DNA from 2 places in the Clostridium tanneri genome. Region 1 is predicted to be linked to the other one. Evidence: riboswitches for the same ligand, from Rfam matches in the RefSeq annotation. Region 1 holds a riboswitch; the other holds the start of a gene.
What was found. A riboswitch is a leader RNA that binds a small molecule or an ion and turns the genes downstream of it on or off. The one in region 1 is predicted to bind cobalamin.
Positions count from the first base shown of each region.

Region 2: another riboswitch for cobalamin. It lies ahead of cbiQ (cobalt ECF transporter T component CbiQ); the one in region 1 lies ahead of P8V03_RS11935 (cobyric acid synthase).

Region 1 covers NZ_JARUJP010000013.1:48,444-56,436, reverse strand. Annotated here, with positions in the region: gene ortA (2-amino-4-oxopentanoate thiolase subunit OrtA) at 1-123, shown strand, start outside; gene ortB (2-amino-4-oxopentanoate thiolase subunit OrtB) at 123-1,544, shown strand; gene P8V03_RS11950 (APC family permease) at 1,565-2,914, shown strand; gene P8V03_RS11945 (energy-coupling factor transporter transmembrane component T family protein) at 3,364-4,155, shown strand; gene P8V03_RS11940 (energy-coupling factor ABC transporter ATP-binding protein) at 4,167-4,892, shown strand; cobalamin riboswitch at 4,993-5,172, shown strand; gene P8V03_RS11935 (cobyric acid synthase) at 5,356-6,873, shown strand; gene cbiB (adenosylcobinamide-phosphate synthase CbiB) at 6,898-7,872, shown strand; gene P8V03_RS11925 (pyridoxal phosphate-dependent aminotransferase) at 7,941-7,993, shown strand, end outside.
Region 2 covers NZ_JARUJP010000040.1:5,274-13,266, reverse strand. Annotated here, with positions in the region: gene P8V03_RS18260 (energy-coupling factor ABC transporter permease) at 1-275, opposite strand, end outside; gene P8V03_RS18255 (energy-coupling factor ABC transporter ATP-binding protein) at 315-1,169, opposite strand; gene cbiQ (cobalt ECF transporter T component CbiQ) at 1,182-2,084, opposite strand; cobalamin riboswitch at 2,236-2,426, opposite strand; gene P8V03_RS18245 (hypothetical protein) at 2,506-2,709, opposite strand; cobalamin riboswitch at 2,869-3,051, opposite strand; gene murJ (murein biosynthesis integral membrane protein MurJ) at 3,093-4,640, opposite strand; gene P8V03_RS18235 (glycosyltransferase family 4 protein) at 4,655-5,767, opposite strand; gene P8V03_RS18230 (O-antigen ligase family protein) at 5,787-7,037, opposite strand; gene P8V03_RS18225 (glycosyltransferase family 2 protein) at 7,108-7,993, opposite strand, start outside.

The DNA of each region.
Region 1 (7,993 bases):
GTAGAAGGTGAATTGGTAGAAGTCAATCCGAGATATATACACAATTTTGGAGAAGAATATGTTCCAGAACTTTTAGAAATTGACATGCAGATAAGAAACATTGTTAAGGCAGGTGAAATTTAATGACAATGGATAATAGTTATGAAGCAGTTATGTCAAGAAATAGTGAAATAATGAAAAAGGCTACAGGTATTGATTATTCTAAATATGAATCTGGCGGTATAGCTTTTGACTATGAGGGAATGATGCAGGATACTGGATACAGCCTTGAGGATATAATAAAGATTCAAAGGGAAGTGGGAGTAGGAAATACCCCTCTTTTAGAATTGAAAAATTTAACTTCCTTAGCAAGGAAAACTGCACCAAAGGGTAAAGGGGCAAGGATTTTTGTAAAAGATGAACAATGCAATCCATCTGGTAGTTTTAAAGACAGAAGGGCATCTATATCTGCCTACCAAGCTAAACAATTAGGATTTAAAGGGATAGCAGCAGCCACTAGCGGGAATTATGGAGCAGCAGTAGCATCACAGGCAGCTATGAGAAATCTAAACTGTATAATTGTCCAAGAGTGCTTTGACTCGAAGAAAACTGGACAACCAGAGATACTTGAAAAACAGAGAAAATGTGAATCCTTAGGTGCAGAAGTTGTTCAGCTTTCTGTAGGACCGGAGCTTTTCTATTCTTACCTTAGAGTTTTAGAGGAAACAGGATACTTTAATGCTTCACTTTATTCTACCTACGGTATAGCTGGAGTAGAGTCTTTAGGATATGAAATAGCAATGCAGTGTAGAGAACTTCTTGGACGAGATCCAGACTATGTTATAGCTACTCAAGCAGGAGGCGGCAATCTAACCGGCACTGCAAGAGGACTTATGAAAGCTGGAGCTGTAAATACAAAGATTTATGGAGCAAGCGTTGATCTTTCTGGTCTTCATATGGCATCAGATAAAGATTTTAATAGAAAGTCCTTTACTACCGGTCATACTGGTTTTGGTGTACCTTATGCCACTAATCCAGATCACTCAGATGTGCCTAGAAGTGCGGCAAGAACCTTAAGATATATGGATGAATTTTTAACAGTTAAACAGGGAGAAGTGTTCTACATCACAGAGGCTTTATCAGTTCTTGAGGGAATGGAAAGAGGACCTGCAGGAAACACATCACTAACTGCTGCCTTTGCATTAGCAAGGGAGTTGGATGAGAATGCAGTAATAGTGGTACAGGAAACAGAGTATACAGGAGCAGGAAAACATCCATTAGCTCAGCTTTCCTTTGCTAGGTCAAGGGGTATAGAGATAAAATTCGGAGATCCAGAAGAGGAAAAGCCAGGAGTAAATATTATACTTCCACAGCATCCATCTTTCATAAATACTAGATTTGAGGATATGAGTAAATTAAGAAAGTCATATATTAAGAATGCTGTTAAGCATGTTAATGCTTCAAGTGCAAATGAAAAGGATATTAGTTTTTTAATAGAGGATACTAGGTCCGATAGAAAATTTGTAATAGAAACCCTTAGGGAATTAGCTGTGGAAATAGTGTAAGTGTATTAGGGGGGGCTTATATGGAGAAAAAGGGTAATATGCCAGTTTTAAAGAGAGAAATTAAATTGGGGCAGGCAACAATGCTTGTAGTTGGTATAGTTATAGGAAGTGGTGTGTTTTTTAAACCAGCACAGGTTTTTAAAAATACAGGAGCACCTGGACTTGGAATATTAGCTTGGATAGTTGGGTGCCTAATAACTATGGCTGGGGCATTAACAATTGCAGAGATTGGCTCTGCTATACCTAAAACAGGAGGACTTTTCGCATACCTTAAAGACTTATATGGTGAAAAGTGGGCTTTTTTACTTGGTTGGGTACAGACCTTGATATACTATCCAGGAATTGATGCAGCACTTGCTGTTGTATTTGCAACACAATGTACTAGCTTTATAGATTTAACACCAGCACAGCAAAAGGGAATGGCTGTTGGCCTAATTATATTTTTGACTATAGTAAATCTAGTATCAACCAAGTTTGGTACTAAGTTTGCCGTTCTATTTACAATAGGCAAGCTAGTACCTATTGGTGTTATAATAGTATTTGGTTTACTTATGGGAAAGGTTCACAACTTTACGCCTATGTCCACTGAAGTGAGTACCGGCGCTGGATTTGGAGCTGCGCTGCTAGGAGTATTATTTGCTTATGAAGGTTGGATTGCCGTTGCTAATATGTCTGAAGAAATGAAAAATCCTGCAAAGGATTTACCAAAAGCTATAGTCTTTGGTCTTACAATCATAACAATTGCATATTTAGGGGTCAACTTAGCAATAATAAATACTATGCCGGCAGCGGATGTTGCAGTTTCCCAAAAAGCAGCTTCAGATGCAGCAGTTATACTTTTCGGACCAATAGGAGAAAAGCTTATTGCAGCAGGTATACTAATATCCATAACTGGGTGCATAAGTGCATTCATAATGACTGGGGCAAGAATTCCTTATGCTATGGCTGCAGACAACCTATTTGTATTTAAAAAGTTCTTTGGTAAGTTAACAGAAAAGGAAGCAATTCCTGCTAATGCCATAATATTTGAGTCAATATTGGCTTGCTTATATGCTTTATCAGGTTCTTACGATACATTAACGGATCTAGCTGTATTTGTTATGTGGTTGTTCTTTATCTTAGGAATATTTGGGGTGTTTGTACTAAGAAAAAATCATAAAGAGCTTATCAGTGAAGATTCTTATAAGGTTCCTTTTTATCCTATAGTACCGATAATTGGAGTAGCTGGGGCTCTCTATGTTGTGATTAGTACACTTATCACAGGAACTGAAAATGCTTTATTTGGTCTTGGGGTTACTTTAATAGGCTTACCTGTTTATATGTATATAAAAAATAAAGATACTAGTTCAAACAGTTCTGCTAGTGTATAATTATGCTAGTTAACAACTTTTTAACCTGACATTATTGGAGGAGTCAGAAGGATTAGATTGTATAATTTTTCTGACTCTTGAACTTTGCAACATTAAATAATATTTCGAGGTGATTAAATGATAGAAGCTATGATATTAATGTGCAGCATAGTGGCTGTGATATTAACTATAGTTGTGTTATTGGTCTTTTTTATAATATTTTTTCGAAAAAAATAACTATGGCGGGAATAAAAGGTTCTGTCCATAGTTTTTTTATTGTCTATTAAGGAATCGCAGGACAAATTAATTGCATTAATTGGAGATTTATGATATATTTTTAACATAAGCACATAAGAGTAATTTTTTTACAAAATATTAAATTCAGAAATTTATAAATTTTTACATAAATCGACATTGTATTTATCCATAAGAACGTTATAAGACTATGATGAAATGTGAAGGTGTATACTATGGAAGATTGGCTTTATAAAAAAGATGATTACATACCTAAGAAGGATAAAGATAGCTTTATAGATAAAAGCATAATGTCTATTATTCATATACTGTCTCTAATAAAGAGAAATGGTATAACTGGCAATGGTTTTGTATACAAGCTAAATCCTCTTATTAAGCTTATCTTTACAGTATTAAATATATTGTTAATAGCGTTATCTCAAGAGTTTACATATGTTTTAATTATTGATGCATATCTATTATTACTAGTTGCCTTATTAGATGTAAGAGAAATAAAGAAAATATTAGCTTTAAGTTTAATGGTGCCATTATTTACTATAGTAATGTTGACACCTTCTATAATAATGGGAAACGTTAGAAACAGTATTTTACTACTCTTTAAGGTTACAGGAACTATAATATCTATAAATCTGTTATCTTATACCACAAGATGGCATGATATCACTAAGTGTCTAAAGATTTTTTTTATACCAGATATATTTATATTAGTATTTGACATTACAATAAAATACATTTATATATTAGGTGAGTTTTCCCTTGAAATGTTTTATGCTTTAAAGCTGAGGTCTGTGGGGAGAAATAGCAGTAAATATTCTTCCTTAACTAAAATAATGGGTAACTTATTTTTAAAGTCAAAGGAGCTTGGAGATGAAATGTATTCTGCAATGGAATGTAGAGGTTTTACTGGAGAATACAAGGCTTATTCAAAATTTAGTTTTACTTTTAAAGATATTTTATACTCTTTTGTAAATGTATTAATAATAATGATGTATTTTTACTTTAAGTAGGATGTGAGAAAATGATTGAAGTTAAGAACAGTTGGTTTAAATACAAGGATATTGAAGTTTTGCGAGATATAAATGTAACCATTAAAGAAGGAGAATCAGTAGCGTTAATAGGTCCAAATGGTAGTGGAAAGTCAACTTTTTTAAAGTTGATAAATGGCATAATATTTCCAACTGAAGGAAAATATTATTTTAATGGAGAAGAAATAAACAGTAAGGTACTGGGAAATAACAATTTTTCAAAGGGTTTTCACAAAAAGGTTGGTTTTGTATTCCAAAACTCTGATGCTCAGCTTTTCTGTTCTAATGTTTATGAAGAAGTAGCCTTTGGATTAAGACAAATGGGTATGGATGAGAAAGAAGTGGAGAGAAGAGTTGGTGATTGTTTAAGACTTTTAGATATTGAGGATTTAAAGGATAGAGAGCCTTATAACTTAAGTGGTGGAGAAAAGAAAAGAGTAGCTATAGCTAGTGTACTTGCTTTAAATCCAGAGGTTTTAGTTTTGGACGAGCCTATGAATGGCATAGATCCAAAGGGAAAAAATTTTTTAAGAACCCTTTTGACTAGGTTAAATGAAAGCGGCAAGACCATAATATGTTCTACTCATGATTTTCAGTATGTAGAGGGAGTATTTAAAAGAGCATTGGTGTTTTCAGAAGATCATAAAATAATAAGAGACGATAACTATGAGGTAGTAATTAATGATACTGATTTTTTAGTTCAATATAATATAAAATAAATAGAGCTTGTAGTTTCTGCATTTGTAACTGATATGGAGTTAATGGATACCTTAGAAGCCATTGACATATAATGAAGCTTATAATAAACTAAAAGTGTAAAATAAAATAATTTATATAGGTGCCTTTTAAAAAAAGGTGAAAAGGGAATGCGGTTAGAATCCGCTACAGCCCCCGCTACTGTATTTGAGGACGAACCTTTGTTAAACCACTCTATTTAGAGGAAGGTAAAGGGGAGGAAGAATCATAAGTCAGGAGACCTGCCTAATATGTTTTATGGACTTTCGGAGGGAGAGTACTTTTAATATGATGTCTGGCTTTAGCCGGTTTTTCAGTGATGTTAAAAGCAGTAAACTTTCAGGGTTTACTGCTTTTATTTTTAGTAATACTAAAGTTTAACTATAAATAAATAGAACATAGAGTGGTATAAATGCTACATGGAAGTTTTATAAGGGGGAGATAGTCATGGCTAAGATAATGATACAAGGAACGGGATCATCAGTAGGAAAGAGTATATTAGTAACAGCACTTTGTAGAATATTTAAGCAGGATGGATATTCAGTTTGTCCTTTTAAATCACAAAATATGTCTTTAAATTCTTACATAACTTTAGATGGAAAAGAGATGGGACGTGCTCAGGTACTTCAAGCTTATGCTTCGGGACTTCAACCAGAGGCTTATATGAATCCTATACTTTTAAAACCTACTTCAGATAAAAAGTGTCAAATCATAGTTAATGGGAAGGTTTATGGTAACAGTACAGCTATGGAATATCACAACATGAAGTTAGAGTTTAGGGATATGCTTAAAGAACAGTTCGAAAAGATGGAAAAGGAATTTGACATAATTGTTATGGAAGGGGCAGGGAGTCCTGCAGAAATTAATCTAAGAGATAGAGACATTGTAAATATGGGAATGGCTGAACTTGTAGATGCTCCTGTGCTTTTGGCAGGAGATATTGATAAAGGAGGAGTATTTGCATCTCTTGCAGGAACTATGGTGCTTTTCACTGAAGATGAAGGAAAGAGGGTTAAAGGTACTATAATAAATAAGTTTAGGGGAGATGTGGAGATATTAAAACCAGGGCTTACTATGCTTGAGGACATAATAAAAGTGCCTTGTTTAGGTGTAGTCCCTTATTTTAATCTAGCTCTTGAAGATGAAGATGGTGCAGTACAATTTAATACTAAGGTTACAGCACCTATAGATATAGCTGTAATTAAACTTCCTCATATATCTAATTTCACAGATTTAGATGCCCTAAAAAGTGAAGCAGATGTCTCAGTGAGATTTATAAATTCCTTAGAAGAATTTGGTCACCCTGATTTACTAATAATTCCAGGAAGTAAGAATACTATTGAAGATCTACTTAAGTTAAGGGAGTGCGGTCTTGAGAGAGCTATTAAGGAATATAGCAAAACAGGTTTAGTAATGGGAATTTGCGGTGGGTATCAGATACTTGGAAAGCTCATAAAGGACCCTTATGGCGTTGAAACTGAGGTTAAGGAAGTAGAAGCTATGGGACTTTTAGATATAGAAACAATTTTTGAAGAAGAAAAGGTAACTACTAGAGTAAATGCTGAAAGTATAGAAGACTTCAATGTGTATAATGAGGATAATTCCATGGAAAATATAAAATTAAAAACCTATGGATATGAAATTCATATGGGAATATGCACCTATGGAAAGAATGCAAAGCCTCTATTTAGAATACTAGATAAAAATGGAGAAAAGGTTGAAATTCTTGACGGAGCAATTAATACAGACAGAAATATAATGGGAACTTATATACATGGAATTTTCGACGGAGTAGATTTTAGAGAATATATGTTAAATAGAATTAGAGTGAAAAAGGGAATGAAAACAAAAAAATCCGGTACCTATGAGAGTCTTAGGGAATTAGAACTAGATAAACTGGCAGATATCGTAAGGGCTAATATAGATATGAACAAAATTTATGAAATTATGAACATAAAAAAATAATTTAAAAAGGTTGGAGGGAACGGTTTGATTACATCTTTTTTTATCACTAATACAATAGCTATATTTTTAGCAGTTATACTTGACTGGATAATAGGAGATCCCTATTGGTTCCCTCATCCTGTTATATATATAGGAAAGCTTATATCCTTCTTAGAAAAGAGGGGAAGAAAGTTTTGTAAAACAAATAAAGGAATTAAGTTTTTTGGAGGATTGATAGTAGTCATTGTAGCATCCATAAGCTTTATGATTCCATTTATATTATTAAAGTTAATAGGGGATATTACTTGGCTATATATTATTATAAATACAGTTATAATATGGACAACTTTAGCTGCTAAGTGCCTAGCACAGGAAGCTAAAAAGGTTTACTATGCATTAAAGGATAACAATTTAGGAGATGCCAGAGTAAAGCTATCATATATAGTGGGAAGGGATACAACAGAACTTAGTGATAAAGAGATAATAAGAGCAGATGTAGAAACGGTAGCAGAAAATGCTGCAGATGGAGTAATAGCACCATTATTTTATGCCATTATAGGTGGAGCACCACTGGCTATGATGTATAAGGGCATTAACACTATGGATTCAATGCTTGGTTATATGAATGAAAAATATAGACATATAGGCTTTTTTCCAGCTAAGGTAGATGATGTTTTTAATTTTATACCTGCTAGAATTACTGGTTTTCTTATATGCGTAGTTGCTTTTGTGGTAAAAGGAAATATGGTGGAAAGCTTTAAGATAATGATTAGAGACAGAAAAAATCATAAAAGTCCTAATTGTGCTTATCCGGAAGGGGCAGCTGCAGGAGCTATGAAAGTACAGCTCGGTGGCACCAACGTGTATTTTGGGGAAGTGGTCTATAAGCCTACCATTGGAGATAAGATAAAGGAGTTAAGCTTTGAACATATAAATGACTCTGTAAAACTTATGTATGCAGCAGAAACTCTGATGATGATTTTATATGCAGCTGTAGTTTTAACTACTATCAGCTCATAAACTATCTGTTGTTAGAAAATAAAAGAAGCTGATATTAGTTCAAAATAAGAGTATAGGAGGTGATAACAGTGGAGCATGGAGGAGATGTATACACAGAGGGAATATTAAAGGGAATAGAGCT
Region 2 (7,993 bases), on a different contig from region 1:
CCTGTTACTGACGGAATTTTTAAAGATGAAATTACAAAAATAAATGCACCTGCCATAGCAAGAACAGTTATGGATTTACGATTTTCTGATAGCGTTTTTTTAATTGATAAGTAACCTGTTACTAAAAATGGAAAGCATATAGCACCCCATATAATACAAAATCTTGGTGGAAGATACCCTTCCATGATGTGCATTGCGTTTGCTATGGTAGTTACTCCGAAAATTAACGTAAAGACTGTCATAATAGTAATAATTCTCTTTTCTTTTTGATTCATTTTATTTTTCCCCCTTATGTTATTTCAATTAATATTAATCTAAGCTAAATCACCTAGAGAAATTTCCTGTTTTTCTAGAACTTTCTCAAGTTCCTCTGTACTTTTCGGATAGACTTTTGTATCTTCTAGTACATTTTTCTCTACAAGCATTTCATAGACCTCCAGCATAGTTGGCTGTTTTAAATTCGCCCGTTTTAAAATTGACCTATCTTGAAAAATTTCTAAAGGTGTTCCATCTGCAATAATTTGTCCCTGATAAAATACAAGAATTCTTTCAGCCCATCTGTATGCAAAGTCTACATCATGAGTGGAAATCAACATTGTCTTCCCCTCAGAACTAAGCTTATCTAAAACTTCTTCTAACATTAACGCATTTAATGGATCCAATGCTGCCATCGGTTCATCAAAAATGATGATTTCCGATTTCATAGCAATAATATCCGCAATGGTGACGCGCTTCTTCTCGCCACCACTCAAGTAGTGCGGCGGACGATCCTTAAAATCTGAGATATTCATGTATGCCAGTGCTTCATCAACCCTTCTCTGTACTTCCTCTTTCGGAAGTTTTAAATTCATTGGTCCGAATCCAACCTCTGCCATAACTGTAGATGCAATAATTTGATTGTCTGCATCCTGAAATACAATTCCAATATTTTTTCGGAGTTCCTTTAAATTCTTTTTATTAATCACTGTATCCCGGTAAATAATTTTTCCCTGTTCTGCTGTAAATACACCGTTAATATTCAGGAAAAATGTAGACTTTCCCGAGCCATTGGACCCAAGGACAGCTATTTTCTCCCCTTCATAAACACTCACACTTACGCCCTCTAGTGCAGACTTTCCATTTCCATAAACATAGTATAGATCTTCAACCTCTAATATTGATTTTTTCATAATTGCTCCTTTCTACCGTGTAAAGCTCCGGAGTATAATTAAAAAAATTATGAATATTGTTGCTGAAACAATCTGTATTGCCTCCACCTTTCTATCTTCCTCTAAAAATACAAGATCTCCATCATAGCATCTGGCCTCCATAGCATCATAGTAAGAGTTTGCCTTCTTCAACGAAATAACCAGCATATTGCTTGTAATACTTCCAAATGTGTAACAGGATGTTTTAAAATCACAGTATCCCTGACGAGATTCTGCGGAATTTTTCATTTTAGTATAGACATCTATTAAAATGAAAATGTAACGATAAATTATATTCATCAGCTCTACAATAAGTTTTGGAACATGTGCCTTTCGGAGCACATATATAATTTCAGAAGATGGAGTTGACAGTATCATCATCTGCAGCGCACTAATTGCTGCAAAAACCTTAAGAATCAGGAAAATGACTTCCTTAAGCTTTGCCTGGGAAGTAAAAACATAGCAGAAGCCAAGATACAAGTTGTACTGCCCCATCGATTGTTTTGAAAAATCAATTCCAATAGTAAAAGTACCGATGAGTATAAAGCTTATTTGAACTGCCAGTATTGGTAAGTACTCACCTATGGGAAGTTCTCCTTTTACAATGGTCAGATAAGCCATTGCAATAATGACTACAGTAGACACATATGGATTATCCAATACAATGCAAAGAATCAAGGTCAAAACTGCAAGAGATACTTTAAAGGTAGGGTTCCAATATCTAATTTTAGAATTATAAGCGTAAAAATCAATTGAAAACCCCTCACCGTGTTTATGTCCAATTCTATGATGGTGACGATATGTCTTATCACCATGGGTGTGACCATCCCGTCTCTTATCTTTGAAGAAAAAGATAGCTATCAGGAACATGGTGAATAAAATAATGAATATTTTCATGTCAAACCTCTCTCGTACAATTTAGTTATTGATATTTATAGCACATAAAAAGAGAACCCTTAGAGGTTCTCTTAGAAGCAACGAAATAATATGTTTCGTTAATTAACTAAACACTTATAACTTTTAGCTGCATATATCTTCCCCTCCGAAAGAATCAACAAGATACTAGGCAGGTTTCCTGGCTCAGATTCATTTTACTCCCCCGTCTTCCCGAACAATGTTATTCAGTGACATAATAAGGTTTCATCCTCTTCACAGTAGCGGCGGGCTGCAGTGGCTTTTCCACTTTCCCTTTTAACTCCATTTTGAATTAATGGCAGCACCTAATACTATTAATATTAAATTTTTTCACTTTTTTCTTCAGTATATCGGCTTAAATGCACATCTATTAATAATCAATAACTATTTATTTCTTACTGGACTACCAGATATTTAACATTAAATGTTCTTTAAATAAATCTTTCTCTATATACTCATTTATATCTACTGTGACAGTAAAATCTTTTCTATTTAATATATCTACTGTAGAGCTATTAGTTTTTTCTGATTTTGACCATGCTGCCAGTATAGCCCCTGTAATTACACTATTCGTTGATGATTTTAAATGATTATCCTTAATACGCATAAAAACCTCCTTAATTTTGTTATATTATAGGCTAAAATCATAACAAACATAAAAAATCCTTTTAACAAAAGTGTTAAAAGGAAATACTATAAGAGCTTGTTCAATCATAAAAAATCAACAAAACCATCATAATAACGCCCCCCCTATCACTCGTAGAGTTTACAGTGCATAATATAGGCAGGTATTCTGACTTAAGAATCATTATTTAAATACGCCTTCCCAGTTTTCCAGTGGCTTAATGTATTTAAATTCATCTTTTACAGCTACGGGATAGTCCAGGATTTTCACCTGATTCCCTTTTAATTAATCGAAATTGATTAAACCTATATCTTATTATTAAATTTAATTCTAGTTTATACCTATTAGTAATTAATGTCAATGATTTAAACTTTTCTATTTCTAATAGTCCTTATTGTACTATTAAACTCTTCCACCTTAAGTAGATATATTAATATAAAGTATGTAGCCGTTCCTAATATAAAGGAAATAATTATGGAAGTTAAACTTCCCAGCATTTCCGATGCTATTGACGCCATAGCTATCTTATTTATAAAGTATATAATTCCACCCATAATTACAGAAGAAACAGTAATTTTTATAAAACTATTTATTACATTTCTTATTTCTATACCCTGAAGCTTTTTATTTAATTGCCAGGTCATTATAATTGTAGTTATAACTGCTGATAAGGTGGTAGCCAAAGTAAGCCCAGAAACCTGCATGTATTTTATAATAAATATATTTATTACTATATTTATGGCTATACCTATAAAGCTGTTAATCATAGGTGTTTTTGTATCCTTCACAGAATAGAAGGCTTTGTTTAAAATATCTCTAACTCCATAAGCGATCATAGCAGGACAATAGAAAAAGAGAGCATTTGCCGTTAAAACTGCAGCCTCATTGGTAAAGGCTCCTCTTTTAAAAATCACCGTTACAAGAGGTGTTCTTAAAACAGCTATAGCTACTGCCGCTGGGACCATTATAAGCATTATAGTATTTATTGACTTTACTAATGCTTTTTTATACTCTTCCTTATCTCCTTTAGCCGCCAACTCTGATAAAGTTGGATATACAATCATGGCAATTCCAATAGCGAAGACTTCATAAGCTAATGTGTTTATTTTATTGGCATAATCTAAAACCGTAACCGCCCCATAAAATATATTTGTTGCAAAAGACCTATTTACAAAGACATTTAATTGAATTACAGAAGTACTTATTATAACTGGTATCATCATCTTGAACATCTTATGTACTTCTCTGTCTTTAGTATCTATAACAGCCTCATATTTGTAGCCTAACTTTAAATACTTAGGTATATTTATTACAAGTTGCATAATAAAACCTACTACTGTAGCTACAGCAAAGCCCATTATTCCATACTTATTAGTTAAAAACAATAAATATACTATATAAACCACATTTGAAACTGCTGCCATAGCAGCTGGTTCATAAAATTCCTTATGAGCTTGTAAAACCCCTGTAATAACACTTTGAATACTTATAAATATTAGGGATAACAACATTATCCTTGTTATATTTACCGATGTTGAAAACACCACTGGGTCATTTCCAAAGCCGTGTCCAAAGATATATATTATATACTTAGCAAATATTATTAAAATTATAGATATCAATATTGTAACTATGGAAGAAAGATTAATAACATTGTATACAAATTTATCTCTAACTTTTTTAATACTTTTTTGCAGTTGTTCTGTATGAAGGGGTATGAAGGTTGTCGTCAAACCATAACTTATGGTGGTAAGAAGATACACTAAACCCAATGCAAAATTATACACATCAGTAACATAAGTAGCACCGAACTTTGCTGCTATTAAAGCATCTCTCACTAAGGCCAATATCTTTCCTAATATTATAAGCACCATGACTACTACTGAACTTTTTATAATTTTTTTTCCTGACATTATTTTCACTCCAATTATTTTCCCTGAAGTATCTTTGTATAAGCCTTGTAATATCCATTGCAAAAACTATCCATAGAATATTGTTCTTCAACAAAGTTATGTAAATTACATCCTACCTCATTTAATTGCTTTCTTTTATCATAGGCTTCCTTCATTTTACTATATATATCTTCTACTGAATAAGGATTTACTAAGAATCCTCTATCTTTGTTTATAGTCTCTTCTATATCCCCTACTCTTGAGCATATAAAAGGCTTTTTAGCTGCAGCACTTTCTAAAACCACTAAAGGCGGTGATCCTCCTTCACTAAAGGAAGTTAGAATACTTACATTAGAAGCTGCTACAAAATCTATTGAATTTTTCTTAAAACCTGTAAGAATTATATCATTATCTAAACCTAAAGCCTTAATTTTTTCCTTTACCTTATCCTCTAATTCACCGTCACCAACTAAAACTAACTTTATATTTCCTATTTCCTTTTTCAACTTATTAAAGGCTTCTATAAGATAAAAATGGTTTTTAATAGGGTGCATCCTTGCTACATTAACATATACAAAGTCATCTCTGCCAATGTTGTACTGACTTCTTATTTCACCTTTGCTTTCAGAGATTTTTATACTGCTGTAGTCTATACCATTATTGATTAAAAACTTTTCTCCTTGAAAGTTATCCTTTTCCACTAAACTCTTAATATACTTGGATACGCATATATAATTTTTAAAGCTTTTAAGCCCCTTAATGCTTAAAGGTGTAAAAAACATATGCTTGAACCTGCTATTCAAAAAATCCCTTCTATAATCACTATGTATGGTAGCCACAGAAGGTACATTAAGCTTATTTCTTAAAAAATAATGTATAAAAAAAGCTTTTGCTCCATGAAAGTTAACTATATCTATATTATTTTTCTTAACATATTCCAGTATCTCTCCCTTATAAGGAGACTTACCATTAAACTGAACAACATCTAATCCCAGTTTTTTTCCGTTGTCATAGAGGGCTCCCTTACCAAGGGCTCCTATAACACAGTGAAATTTATCCTTTGAATAGTAAGCTAAGTTTAAGAGGTGGTTTCCACCACCTCCATTGTCATTACCAGATATTACTTGAAGCACTTTAATTTTAGACACCTCCAAATAAACAAAATTATTAACCTCTACCTCTTTCTGAAAGAATAATCCCCTCTCCCATAGCCAAAAGCAGCCAGAAGAAAGCTGTTGTTTTAGGTACAAAGAATAGATTATCCGACAGATTCATAAAGAAAAAGGCCACCATAGAGGCAAAAAAGCCAGTATAAAAATACTTATAGAGCTTATCCTCCGTAAATCGAATTAAATTTTTAATTTTCAATAGGGCAGAAATTAAAATCCCTATAAAAAATACAATTCCCATTACTCCTAATTCACTTTGAACTTTTAAATAGGAATTATGAGTAGGAAATCTCTTATACTCATAGTAAATATATAACTCAGGATACTTTTCCACATAGCTATCGTATAAGCTTACAAAGTTTCCATTACCTACTCCAAAGATAGGATGTTCCTTAATCATATACCAGGCAGTTTTCCAAAGCTTTAATCTAGTATAGTTTTCCGAACCTTTTCCTATTTCTAATAGCCTTCCCCCTATTTGAGGAATTAAGAATAGTAATGCTGTAACACCACCAATAGGAATCAATAGTCTCCAGCTATATACCAAGGCAAGTATTATAAGTCCTATTACAAGTCCCATCATTGCATTACGTGAGTATGAAAAAACTATGTTTATAAGCAGTGAAAGAGATAAAATCCCTAGGAATATCTTCTTCTTAATACTTTTCTCATATATTAAGAGCATTATCACTGGAAAAATAGCTAATATTAAGAAGGCTCCAAAATTATTGGAGTTGTCCAAGGAAACCGTAACTCTAGGTCTTCCTAAAAATCCATCAGTGTTCACAAAGCCTTTGCTTAAGTAAGCTCCGGTAAAATATTGATATATACCAAATATGCTCATTATAGTAATACACACTATATATGAGTTTATAAAACCCTTTATATACATACTCTTATTAAACTCATATTTTATTATAAAAAATAACAGTAAATATGTTGCAAATCTAAAGGTTTCTGATATTGCCAATCCTTTTTCTGTAGAATAAGCTACAGATACAGTCATTACTACAAATAGTCCAACCATGAACAAATTTAAGTAGTCTGTAAAAAAGTCCTTTAAGGATCTAAAAAACTTTATTCTTCTTTCTCTTAGGAAAAGAAGAATTACAAAATAAAGTAAAAAGATTAAAAATAGTAATGTATCTCCTGATAAACTAATACCCTTTATATTTGTTTTAGGAATTAAGGGATTAAATATAATATATAGACATATCATTAGATACAATATAGAATTTGCTACATGCAATTCTTAACACCTACTTTGCAATATATTATTAGTTAGGCTATATTACCAATTTAATACCATTCTATAGATACTATCTAGACATTTTAGTGTTCTTTTCTATAGACTTATTTGACTTTAATAAGTAGAAGCTAACTAATCCTTCCATAAATCCAATACCATAGCTCATATGTAATATAGGAAATATAAATGGTATGTATTTTAGAACTCCAGATTTTCCTTTAGAAACCTTAATGGCTGCAGCTATATCACAAGTTAGATATAAAAGCACCTCTAAAAACCATAAGTACAGTATTGGTTTGAAGAATATTCCAAGTGCTATACCTAAAACATTAGTAGATACAAATAGCATAGGAACTAGATGCCTTACAGATGCTGGCTTACCATGCTTTTGCATTACCCTTACCTTCCAAAAGCCATACTGATAATATTGTTTCCAAAGCTTTTTCAAGGAAGGCCTGCTATAGTACCAGGACTTTACTTTAGGGGTTAATAAAACCTTATATCCGCTTTTTACCACCCTAAAGTTAAGCTCATCATCTTGATTTCTTACTAATTCTTCATCGAAATATCCTATTTTATCTAAAACTTCTTTTCTATAAGCTCCAAAGGCTACCGTGTCTACATAGGTTTCTTCCTGAGCATACCTAAAAAGTGCATTTCCAACTCCAAAAGGTGAACTCATTGCTAAGGCTATAGCAGTTCCCTTATCATCTTCACTTATAGTTTCTATAGGACCACCAGCACATCCTACTTCTTTATTTTTTAAAGCTTCAACATTATATTTTATAAAATCTTTATCTGCATAAGCATGAGCGCCAAATATTATAACAATATCTGCCTTACTTTTTTTAATTCCCTCATTCATTCCCTTAGGAGCGGAGAGTCCCGGATTATCCACAAGTTTTATGTTACCGTACTTTTCTTCATATTTTTTCACTAGTTCTCTAGTATTATCC